Regions from separate parts of the Micromonospora sp. NPDC049004 genome, predicted to be linked through region 1. Evidence: riboswitches for the same ligand, from Rfam matches in the RefSeq annotation. Region 1 holds a riboswitch; each other region holds the start of a gene.

Region 1 (2,193 bases):
CTGTCCGCGCCGGCGTACCGGGCCACCGCGCCGTACCAGGTCGCGGGGTCGGTGCCGGCACCCACCGGGGCGCCCACCTCCCGTTGGTACGCGGCCAGCAGCGCCGCCCCGCCCCGAATGTTTGTCGTCGGGTCGCTGCGCAGCGCCTCGGGGGCGGCCCCGGTCAGCGCGGCGGCGGCGTCGACGGTCTGCAACGTGGCGGTGGACGGCGCGGGATCCGTGGCCGGTGCGGGTGCCATGGCGGCACGAGAGTCGTCGCCGCGCGGATCCTCGGCGCCGGCGTCGTGGTGGCCACGCGCGGGTAGGGCGGCCACGTGGCGGGCATCGGTCAGGTGCATCGGTCCGTAGCCGCCGCTGGTGCTCGGGGTGCCGGCGTTGCTGTCCCAGCGGGACTCCAGGTAGGAGACCCCGAGCAGCACGGCGGTCGGCACGCCGTACTCGGTCGACGCGGCGGCGTACTGCTGCTGACGGTCGGCGGAGGGTGCTGCGGAGGCGGTGCCGGCGCTCAGCGGTACGGCGGCCGTGGCGATGACCACCGCGACCGCGAGCGATGCGCGCCGGCCGGCGGACAGGGTTGGACTTTCCATCGAACCCCCTAGATTTGACTGGTAACTGTGTCGTCACCTTCGCGCCGGTCGGGAGTCCGCGTCAATACCTTTCCATATATCAAACTGCATCGAAAGAAACCTTCACACACGCTCGGTGATCTCTTCCAATCGGTACGGAGTGTCACGGCCGCACGGGTTGCGGATCGGTAACGGCCGTCTCTACTCTGGTCATTTGTCGGCCCGGTAGCAGGTCCGCCCATCCCGGGCGGTAACGGACCGACACCGCCGAGTCGCTTTCGAGCGAGCCGGGGACCCAGGTTCCCCCGGGGTGAATCCGCAGCCAATGCGGTAGGGCGCCAACTTCCCGCCCGAACCCGTCAGCTAACCCGGTAGGCGGTCGGGAAGAAGGAGTACGGAACCCCGGTGGCCCTCCATGCCCCGCGGCCGTCGTCCGAACGGTCGGCCCCGGCCGACCCGACGTCGACAGTGCCGCGTCCACGCTGGTCCCGCTTCACCACCGCCCTCGCCGCACTGGTCGGCGTTGCCGTCGTCCTGACCGGCAGCGCCACGGCGGCCCACGCGGACCCGTCCGTCGCCGAGATCGAGCGCCAGATCGACGCCGACTGGAACAAGCTCGAACCGGTAATCGAACGGCACAACGCCACCCGCGCGGACCTGGCCGCCAAGCGCAAGCAGGCCGACGCGCTCGCCGCCCGCATCGCGCCCCTGGAGCGCCAGGTCGACGCCGCGATGAACAAGGTCAGCGCGCTGGCCGTGCGCGCGTACATGGGCGAGAACCTGTCGACGGTCAACACGATGCTCGGCAGCCGGTCGCCCGGTGAGGTGGTCGGGCAGCTCGAAATGCTCGACCGGTTCGCCCACAACCAGCAGCAGGACGTCCGGCAGGTCGCCGATCTCCGCGACGAGCTGGCCCGGCAGAAGGCGCCGCTCGACGAGATGGTGGCCCAGCTGACCCGGACCGAAGCGCAGCTGGCGGCGAAGAAGAAGCAGATCAACGACGAGATCGACAGGCTGCAGAAGCTGCGCCTCAAGGTGTACGGCAACGGCGGCGGCGGTCCCCTGCGTCCGGCGCCCTGCCCGGCCAGCTACCCCGGCGGCGGCGCGGGCATTGCGGTCAAGTTCGCCTGCGCTCAGATCGGCAAGCCGTACGTGTGGGGCGCCGAGGGTCCGAACTCGTACGACTGCTCCGGGCTGATGCTCGCCGCGTGGGCGAAGGCCGGTGTGTCTCTGCCGCACAACGCCGCCGCGCAGAGCCGGGTGACCAAGAACGTCAGCAGGGCCGATCTGCGCCCCGGTGACCTGGTCTTCTACTACAGCGACATCCACCACGTCGGCATGTACGTCGGCAATGGCTGGGTGGTGCACGCCTCCCAGGCCGGTGTGCCCATCAAGATGAAGAAGGTCGACGACGGGCCGATCCACAGCTACGGCCGTCCCGGCTGACCGACGCCGGACACAGCGAGGGCCCGTCGCGATCTCGTCGCGGCGGGCCCTCGTCGTGCGTCAGCGCGTCGGCCAGGCACGCCAGTTCTGCCAGGAGCGGCTCGGCGTTGGCCCCCGCTGGCCCTGGTAACGCGAGCCGTAGACCACCGAGCCGTACGGGTGCTCGGCCGGCGAGGAGAGC
Region 2 (2,193 bases), on a different contig from region 1:
GTCTGCTGAGCCGCGGACCGAACCGGGCAGGGGGGTGCACGACGGCGCCGGCCGGAATCCCACGGGGGACTCCGACCGGCGCCGTCAGGCGGCTCAGCCCGGGTAGTAGCAGACGTTCGGGATGACCGCCCCGCCGTTGACCCCGAAGATCGCGAAGCCCATGTACGCCCGGGTCTGCGGGCCGTACTCGCCGTCCTCGGCGATGTTCGCGTACACGATGTCCTGGTTGATGCGGTGCTGGGCGTACCGGACGGCCTCGCGGGTCTTCGAGCCGTAGTTGCCGTCGAGGGAGAGCGACTGCGAGTAGCAGTTGTTCAGCGCCTCCTGAAGCACCAGCACGGCCGAGTTCGAGTGGCCGTAGGTGAGATAGCACTGCTTGTTCCCGGTCTGCCAACCGATGGTCGGCACGTGCATGTCCGCGCCGCCCGGATAGCCGCCGACCCGGTAGAAGGTCAGGCTGGTGCAGGGGCTGGACGCCTGTGCGGCGGTCGGTGCGAGCAGGGTCAGGCCGGCGCTGGCCAGGACGGTCACGAGGGTGGCGGCGGCGCTGCGGCGGCCGATGCGGCTCCGGTGGATCGACATGCTCTCCTCCTGGGAAGGTGACCGGGATCGACCCGGTGTGCCTTCGAGCATCGCGGCCGCCGATCTACGGTTTCCTGCCCGAACGTCAATTCGCAAGGAGCGCGCACGAGGAGGGCGGCGCCACCCGCCCACCGGTGTGGGCCGCGCCCTCGGTCCCAGCCGGGGCGGTCTACTCCGCTCTCGGTCACGACACCCGGTCCTCCGCTTCGCCCGGACACGTCGAACTGCTCCGTCGCATCACCTCCGGGCTGCGTACGGACGGTGACATCCGGGCCTGATCGGAATCGGTCCATCATGGTCGGTGCACAGCCGCGCGTCGTCCGCAACCGCTGGCAGAGGCGCCCCGCGTGCACCGGTGAACAAGTTCACAAGCGTTGGGCGAGGGTCACCGACCGTGCCTACCGTCGGTCGAGTCCACCACCGTGGACACCACGACCGGCAACGCCAAATCCTGCCCCCGGTCGTCGGATACCGGAACCCCGGGCAGGAGCGGGGGACCCACGTTCCTCGGTGCATGTCACCTCGGGGTGAAGCCGCCACCGCGCGGCCGGGCTCCTCGGCCCGAACCCGACAGCTCACCTCGCCGGCGTGGAGGAACCACACATGACGTCTGTCTACACGCCCCGTCATCGACGGGTCACCACCCGCCGCGTCGCCGTCGGCACCCTGGCCGTCGGCGCGGTCACCGGCGCCGTCGCCCTCTTCGGGCCCGCGGCCCCGGCCCAGGCCGGTGTCAACTGGGACGCGATCGCCCAGTGCGAGTCCGGCGGCAACTGGAAGATCAACACCGGTAACGGCTACTACGGCGGCCTGCAGTTCTCCCAGGGCACCTGGGCCGGCTACGGCGGCAAGAAGTACGCCGCCCGCGCCGACCTGGCCAGCCGCGGCGAGCAGATCGCCATCGCCGAGAAGGTGCTCGACGGGCAGGGCATCGGCGCGTGGCCGACCTGTGGCCGCAAGGGTGGCTCGTCGGGCTCCGCCGCGAAGTCCTCGAAGTCCACCGCCGGGAAGGACCGGTCCACCGCGCCGAAGGACCGGTCGTCGCGCGGCGACCAGCCGGCGACCCGCAACCACGAGCGCACCGCCCCCGCGGCCGGCGGCGACACGTACGTCGTCAAGCCGGGGGACACCCTGTCGGAGATCGCCGACAGCCACCACCAGGCGGGCGGCTGGGAGGCCCTGTACGAGCGCAACCGGCAGCTGATCGGCGCCGACGCCGGCCTGATCTTCCCGGGTCAGCGGCTCGCCCTCTGACGTACGACACACGAACGCTCGGCCGGGTCACCGGCCGAGCGTTCGGTCGTTCGTCGGGCGCTGATCGCCTCTGAGCACCGTGTGTCGTCGCGGCTACGCCGCGGGGGCGGAGGCCCTCGACTCCCGGCGCGACGCCACCGCGTTGGCGCTGCGGTCCCACCGGCCGGCGGGTGCCGCGGCCTCGCCGGGCCAGCCCGTGCCGGCGTCGTCGCCGCCGATGGTCATCTCGACCGCGCCGGGGGTCCTGCGGGCCAGCCGGAGCGACTGCTCGGCACCCGCGCGGGCCGAGCACGGCCAGGACTGGCCGGCGCACTGGAGGTTGCGGCAGTGGCCCTCGTCGTCGGGCTCGTGGGCACT
Region 3 (2,193 bases), on a different contig from region 1:
GTGTTCGCCCACCGGCGCGGCTGGGATTCCCGGCGGCACCCGGCCGAGCAGGAGGTGCTGCTCAGCCGGGCGATCCGGGACGCGAGACTGGCCGACTACCGGGCCGCCGCCACCGCGGAGCGGGCCGCCTGGCGGGACGCGGAACTGGCCGCCGAGTCGGCGCGCACCCTTGCCGAGGAGGCGTACGCGGCAACGGCGCGGCTGCGGCCCAGCCCGGCCCTCGCCCGACCCGGGGCGAGCGGGGCGTCCCGTCCCGCCCCCGTGGCACGGTGGCGCCCGGCTAGCGCGAGTTGAGCCTGATCCGTTACGTGAGCCCGGTCACGTCGTTCGGAATTCGGGCGTCCGACGCGTTGTGCTCGATATTTCCCGTGATTGTGGCGCGTTATCGGCGGCCTGTCCGGTTGTCGCCCGTAGGCGTCTCCGTAACCGGTTGTCCCATCGAGTCACATCATCGGCAATACGCGCAGAAATTGCTGCACCGAATCGGGTTTACGCAGGCGAACCTGGCTTGGCAGGCTGCGAACAGGCCAGTAGTGTCGTCCCGTCCGGTGCGGTAACCGATCGCAACAGGCGACGCCGCGCCGACCCGCTCAATCGTGATTAACGAACCGGGGACCCATCAGTAAGTCTGGGGTGAATCCGCGAGCCACGGCCCGCGGTAGGGCGATCTTCCCGCCCGAATCCGTCAGCTAACCCGGTAGGCGGTGTCGGAAGGAGTTCCAAACCCGTGCAGCACCTTTCCACCCCTCGGTTGTTCCCACGCCTCCACGGCGCAGCGGTGCCCCCGCTCATCCGTCCAGTGACGGTGAGCTGACCCCCGGGTCATCGCCTTTCCCGCCCGGTCCCGCCGGGCGTTTCCCTGAGCGGTTCACCATCCGCGGACCACTGTCCGCGCGCTGGCGCCTGCCCGGATACCGGTCCGGCCCGTGGGTGTGCCGCTCTCCCCCGATCCGTGGAGGACCCCGTGAAGCACACCATGCAGCGTCAGCTCCGTCGCCTGGCGACCGAGCGCCGGTACCAGATCGTCGCCACCTCCGCCGCGGCCCTCGTGATCGCCACGACCACCGGCGCCCTGCTCACCGGCGCCGACGACGCGCCGGCCAACCACCGCACCGCGACCACTGTCGCCGAGATGCGCAGTGACACCGCCGTTCCCCTCGGCGACGCGCGCGACGCGTCCCCCAGCGCCGCGCCGACGACCGCCGCCCCGGCCACCAGCGCCGCGTCGCCCGCCGCCAAGGCCAGCGCCAACCCGGATCTGACCCGTAAGCCGCAGCCGCCGAAGCCGCCCGCGACCAAGGTGCTCGACTACGACTACGAGGCGCAGAACACGTACTACAACTGCGGCCCCGCGGCCACCCGCAACGCGCTCAGCGCCACCGGCATCGACCGCACCCAGGAGGAACTCGGTGCCGAGCTGGGCACCACCGAGATGGGCACCAACTCGGCTGAGGACACCACCCGAGCGCTCAACGCCGAGGTGAAGGGCTCCCCGTACCGGACCCGGATGTTCGCCGGCACGCCCAGCCCGGCCCAGATGGACCGGCTCCAGGCCGATGTGGTCAAGGCCATCACCGACGGCCGGGGCGTGGTGGCCAACGTCGTCGGCGACGCCACCGACACCGACGGCGGCTGGCACTCCTACGGCGGCGGTCACTACGTCGCTGTCGTGGGGTACAAGGACAACGGCCGGACCGTGCGGATCGCCGACTCGGCGAACCCGGCCGACCCGTCCTACTGGATCACCACGATCGACCTTGCCAACTGGATGGCCACCCGGGGGTACTCCGCCTGACCCAGGCACGTAGACCGCCGCGGGCGTCGTCCCCCACAAGGGGCCGGCGCCCGCGGCCGCATTCCGGCAGCCGCCATCGACGACTCTCGTACCCGGCCGCGAACCGTGGCAGACTGCGGCCGTGGTGGATGAATCGGGTGGCCGCACCGGTCGCCGGCCCGTCCTGCTGCTGCTGCACGGGATGGGGGCAACCGGAGACGTCTGGCTGCCGTGGGCGCCGTTGCTGGAGCAGCACTGGCCGGGGCGGTGGCTCGCACCGGACCTCGCCGGCCACGGCTGGTCGGCCCCGTTGCCGTCGTACTCCTTTGCTGGTTTCGCCGCCCGGATCGCCGCCGGCCTCGCCCCCGACGACCGGCTCGTCGTGCTCGGGCACTCGCTGGGTGGGGTGGTCGGCCTGG
Region 4 (2,193 bases), 480 kb from region 1:
CCGCCACCCGGCTCACCGGCTTCGGCAGCGAGGACGCCACCACGCTGTCGATGTTCCAGGCCCACGTGGACCTGCGCGGCCTGCTGCTCGCCGGGATCATCATCGGCTCACTCGGGGTGCTCGACGACGTGACAGTCACCCAGGCCGCCACCGTCACCGAACTGGCGAACGCCAACCCCGGTCTGAGCCGGCTACAGCTCTACCGGGCGGCCACCCGGGTCGGCCGGGCGCACATCGCCTCCACGGTCAACACCATCGTCCTGGCGTACGCGGGCGCCTCACTACCGCTGCTGCTCCTGCTCACCGCCGACACCCGCCCCCTCGGGCAGATCCTGACCAGCGAATTCCTCGCCCAGGAGATCGTCCGCAGCGCGGTCGCCACACTCGGCCTGATCGCCGCCGTACCCCTCACCACCGGGCTGGCCGCCGTGGTGACCGCGGCCGGGGCGACGCCGACGCAGGACACGGACGCCGACGTCCTGACACCGCGCCCCCGTCGGGACCGGACGGAGACACTGGCCGCTCTCAGCTCCCCGCCAGGGGGTCGGCCCGACGGACCCGACCCGGAGCGGAACGCACCCCCATCCACCGCCACCACCGGGTGGCCAGAGCCGAACAGGAGCACTGATACGGCATGGTGACACTCCTCAGCGTGACCGGATCGGGCACTCGCCCTGAGAACCGCGTCACTGGTCACTCAACGCCATGGCGAAATGACACTTTTAGTCGGCATCAGGACGTAGCTCAGGCGGTGGATTCTCGGGTAACCTCGCTGCCGGCCACCGACGAAGGCGCGCAGCGGCGCCTGCGGTGCCACCGCCCAATCGCCAACCGGCGAGCCGGGGACCCAGGTACGTGGGGTGAATCCGCGACAGCGGTAGGGGCCACTTCCGCCCCGAACCCGTCAGCTAACCCGGTCGGCGGTCGACGGAAGGGAACATTGTGACGGCACCCCTACGCCGCTGGTTGACACCCGTGGTGGCCGTGCTCGCTGCGCTGACCGTGTTCGCCGGCCCCCTCCCGGCCCACGCCGCCCCGACGACCCCCACACCGTCCGGGCACGAAGAGGAAGACGAACCCAAGCTCCTCACCGACGTCATCGAGCAGACCAACCGGGACTACGTGGCGGCCAAGTCCAAACTGGACAAGTCCAAGAAGCGGCAGCTTGAGCTGGCGGTGGAGGTCCAGCGGGCCAAGGCCGACCTGGACGCGCTGGCCCCGCAGGTCGCGCAGATCGCCGCCCAGTCGTACCGGACCGGACGGGTCGGCGCGATCGCGATGCTGCTGGAGAGCGACGCCCCGGACTCGTTCGTCCGCCGAGCCGCGGCGCTCGACGAGATGAACATGGTCAACGAGAAGAAGCTCGCCGAGGTCAACGCGGTCAAGTCCCGCGCCGAGCAGGCCAAGCTGGCCCTCGACGCGGAGATCCGCGAGCAGCAGAAGCAGACCGCCCTGATGGCGAAGGACAAGCGCGACGCGGACAAGGCGCTCGCGCTGGTCGGCGGTCAGGGTTTCACCGGCGGTCTGGTCGACGCCGTCTCGCCGGTCGCCCGGATCGGCCCGGGTCGCACCGCCGACGGTGACTGGAAGCCGCAGTCGTGCAGCGAGGACGACCCCACCACCTCCGGTTGCGTCACCCCGCGCACCCTGCACGCGTACAAGGAGGTCAAGCGGGCCGGCTTCAACCGGTTCGTCGGCTGCCACCGCAACGGTGGCCCGTACGAGCACCCGAAGGGCCGCGCCTGTGACTGGTCGTTGCAGAAGAGCGGCTTCAGCCCGTGGCACAACAACGACACCCGCATGTACGGCAACAACGTCGCCGCGTTCCTCATCCGCAACGCCGACCGCCTCGGCATCTACTACGTGATCTGGAACCGGCAGATCTGGTTCCCGGCGACCGGCTGGAAGTCGTACAGCGGGCCGTCGAACCACACCGACCACGTCCACATGTCGATGCTCTGATCCACCCGACGAAGTCCGAGGGCCGTCCCGCATCAGGCGGGACGGCCCTCGTCGGGTCAGGCGCGGCGAAAGCCGCCGGGCGGCAGTTGTCGGGTCAGGCGGCGGCGGAGGCTGCCGGGTCGTCCGAGGTCGCCGCATCGGCCGGTACGGGGGTCACCGGGCGCACCACGCCGGCGGCGAGCCGGTACGACATGCCCACCACCGCACACCGCCCCTGCGCCACCTCGCCGG

What was found. Region 1 has a riboswitch for cyclic di-AMP ahead of AB0B97_RS07980 (NlpC/P60 family protein). Riboswitches for the same ligand answer to the same signal wherever they lie in the genome.
Region 2: another riboswitch for cyclic di-AMP. It lies ahead of AB0B97_RS02095 (transglycosylase family protein); the one in region 1 lies ahead of AB0B97_RS07980 (NlpC/P60 family protein).
Region 3: another riboswitch for cyclic di-AMP. It lies ahead of AB0B97_RS19140 (C39 family peptidase); the one in region 1 lies ahead of AB0B97_RS07980 (NlpC/P60 family protein).
Region 4: another riboswitch for cyclic di-AMP. It lies ahead of AB0B97_RS05670 (hypothetical protein); the one in region 1 lies ahead of AB0B97_RS07980 (NlpC/P60 family protein).

What each region holds. Positions count from the first base shown of each region.
Region 1 is NZ_JBEZFG010000002.1:677,767-679,959, reverse strand. Features, by position in the region: gene AB0B97_RS07985 (peptidoglycan recognition family protein) at 1-587, opposite strand, end outside; cyclic di-AMP (ydaO/yuaA leader) riboswitch at 822-958, shown strand; gene AB0B97_RS07980 (NlpC/P60 family protein) at 972-2,012, shown strand; gene dcd (dCTP deaminase) at 2,073-2,193, opposite strand, start outside.
Region 2 is NZ_JBEZFG010000001.1:497,966-500,158, forward strand. Features, by position in the region: gene AB0B97_RS02085 (peptidase inhibitor family I36 protein) at 1-9, shown strand, start outside; gene AB0B97_RS02090 (peptidoglycan-binding domain-containing protein) at 94-582, opposite strand; cyclic di-AMP (ydaO/yuaA leader) riboswitch at 1,042-1,186, shown strand; gene AB0B97_RS02095 (transglycosylase family protein) at 1,186-1,836, shown strand; gene AB0B97_RS02100 (hypothetical protein) at 1,930-2,193, opposite strand, start outside.
Region 3 is NZ_JBEZFG010000006.1:87,230-89,422, reverse strand. Features, by position in the region: gene AB0B97_RS19145 (hypothetical protein) at 1-294, shown strand, start outside; cyclic di-AMP (ydaO/yuaA leader) riboswitch at 578-719, shown strand; gene AB0B97_RS19140 (C39 family peptidase) at 953-1,795, shown strand; gene AB0B97_RS19135 (alpha/beta hydrolase) at 1,917-2,193, shown strand, end outside.
Region 4 is NZ_JBEZFG010000002.1:197,783-199,975, forward strand. Features, by position in the region: gene AB0B97_RS05665 (YibE/F family protein) at 1-641, shown strand, start outside; cyclic di-AMP (ydaO/yuaA leader) riboswitch at 808-938, shown strand; gene AB0B97_RS05670 (hypothetical protein) at 943-1,962, shown strand; gene AB0B97_RS05675 (carbonic anhydrase) at 2,057-2,193, opposite strand, start outside.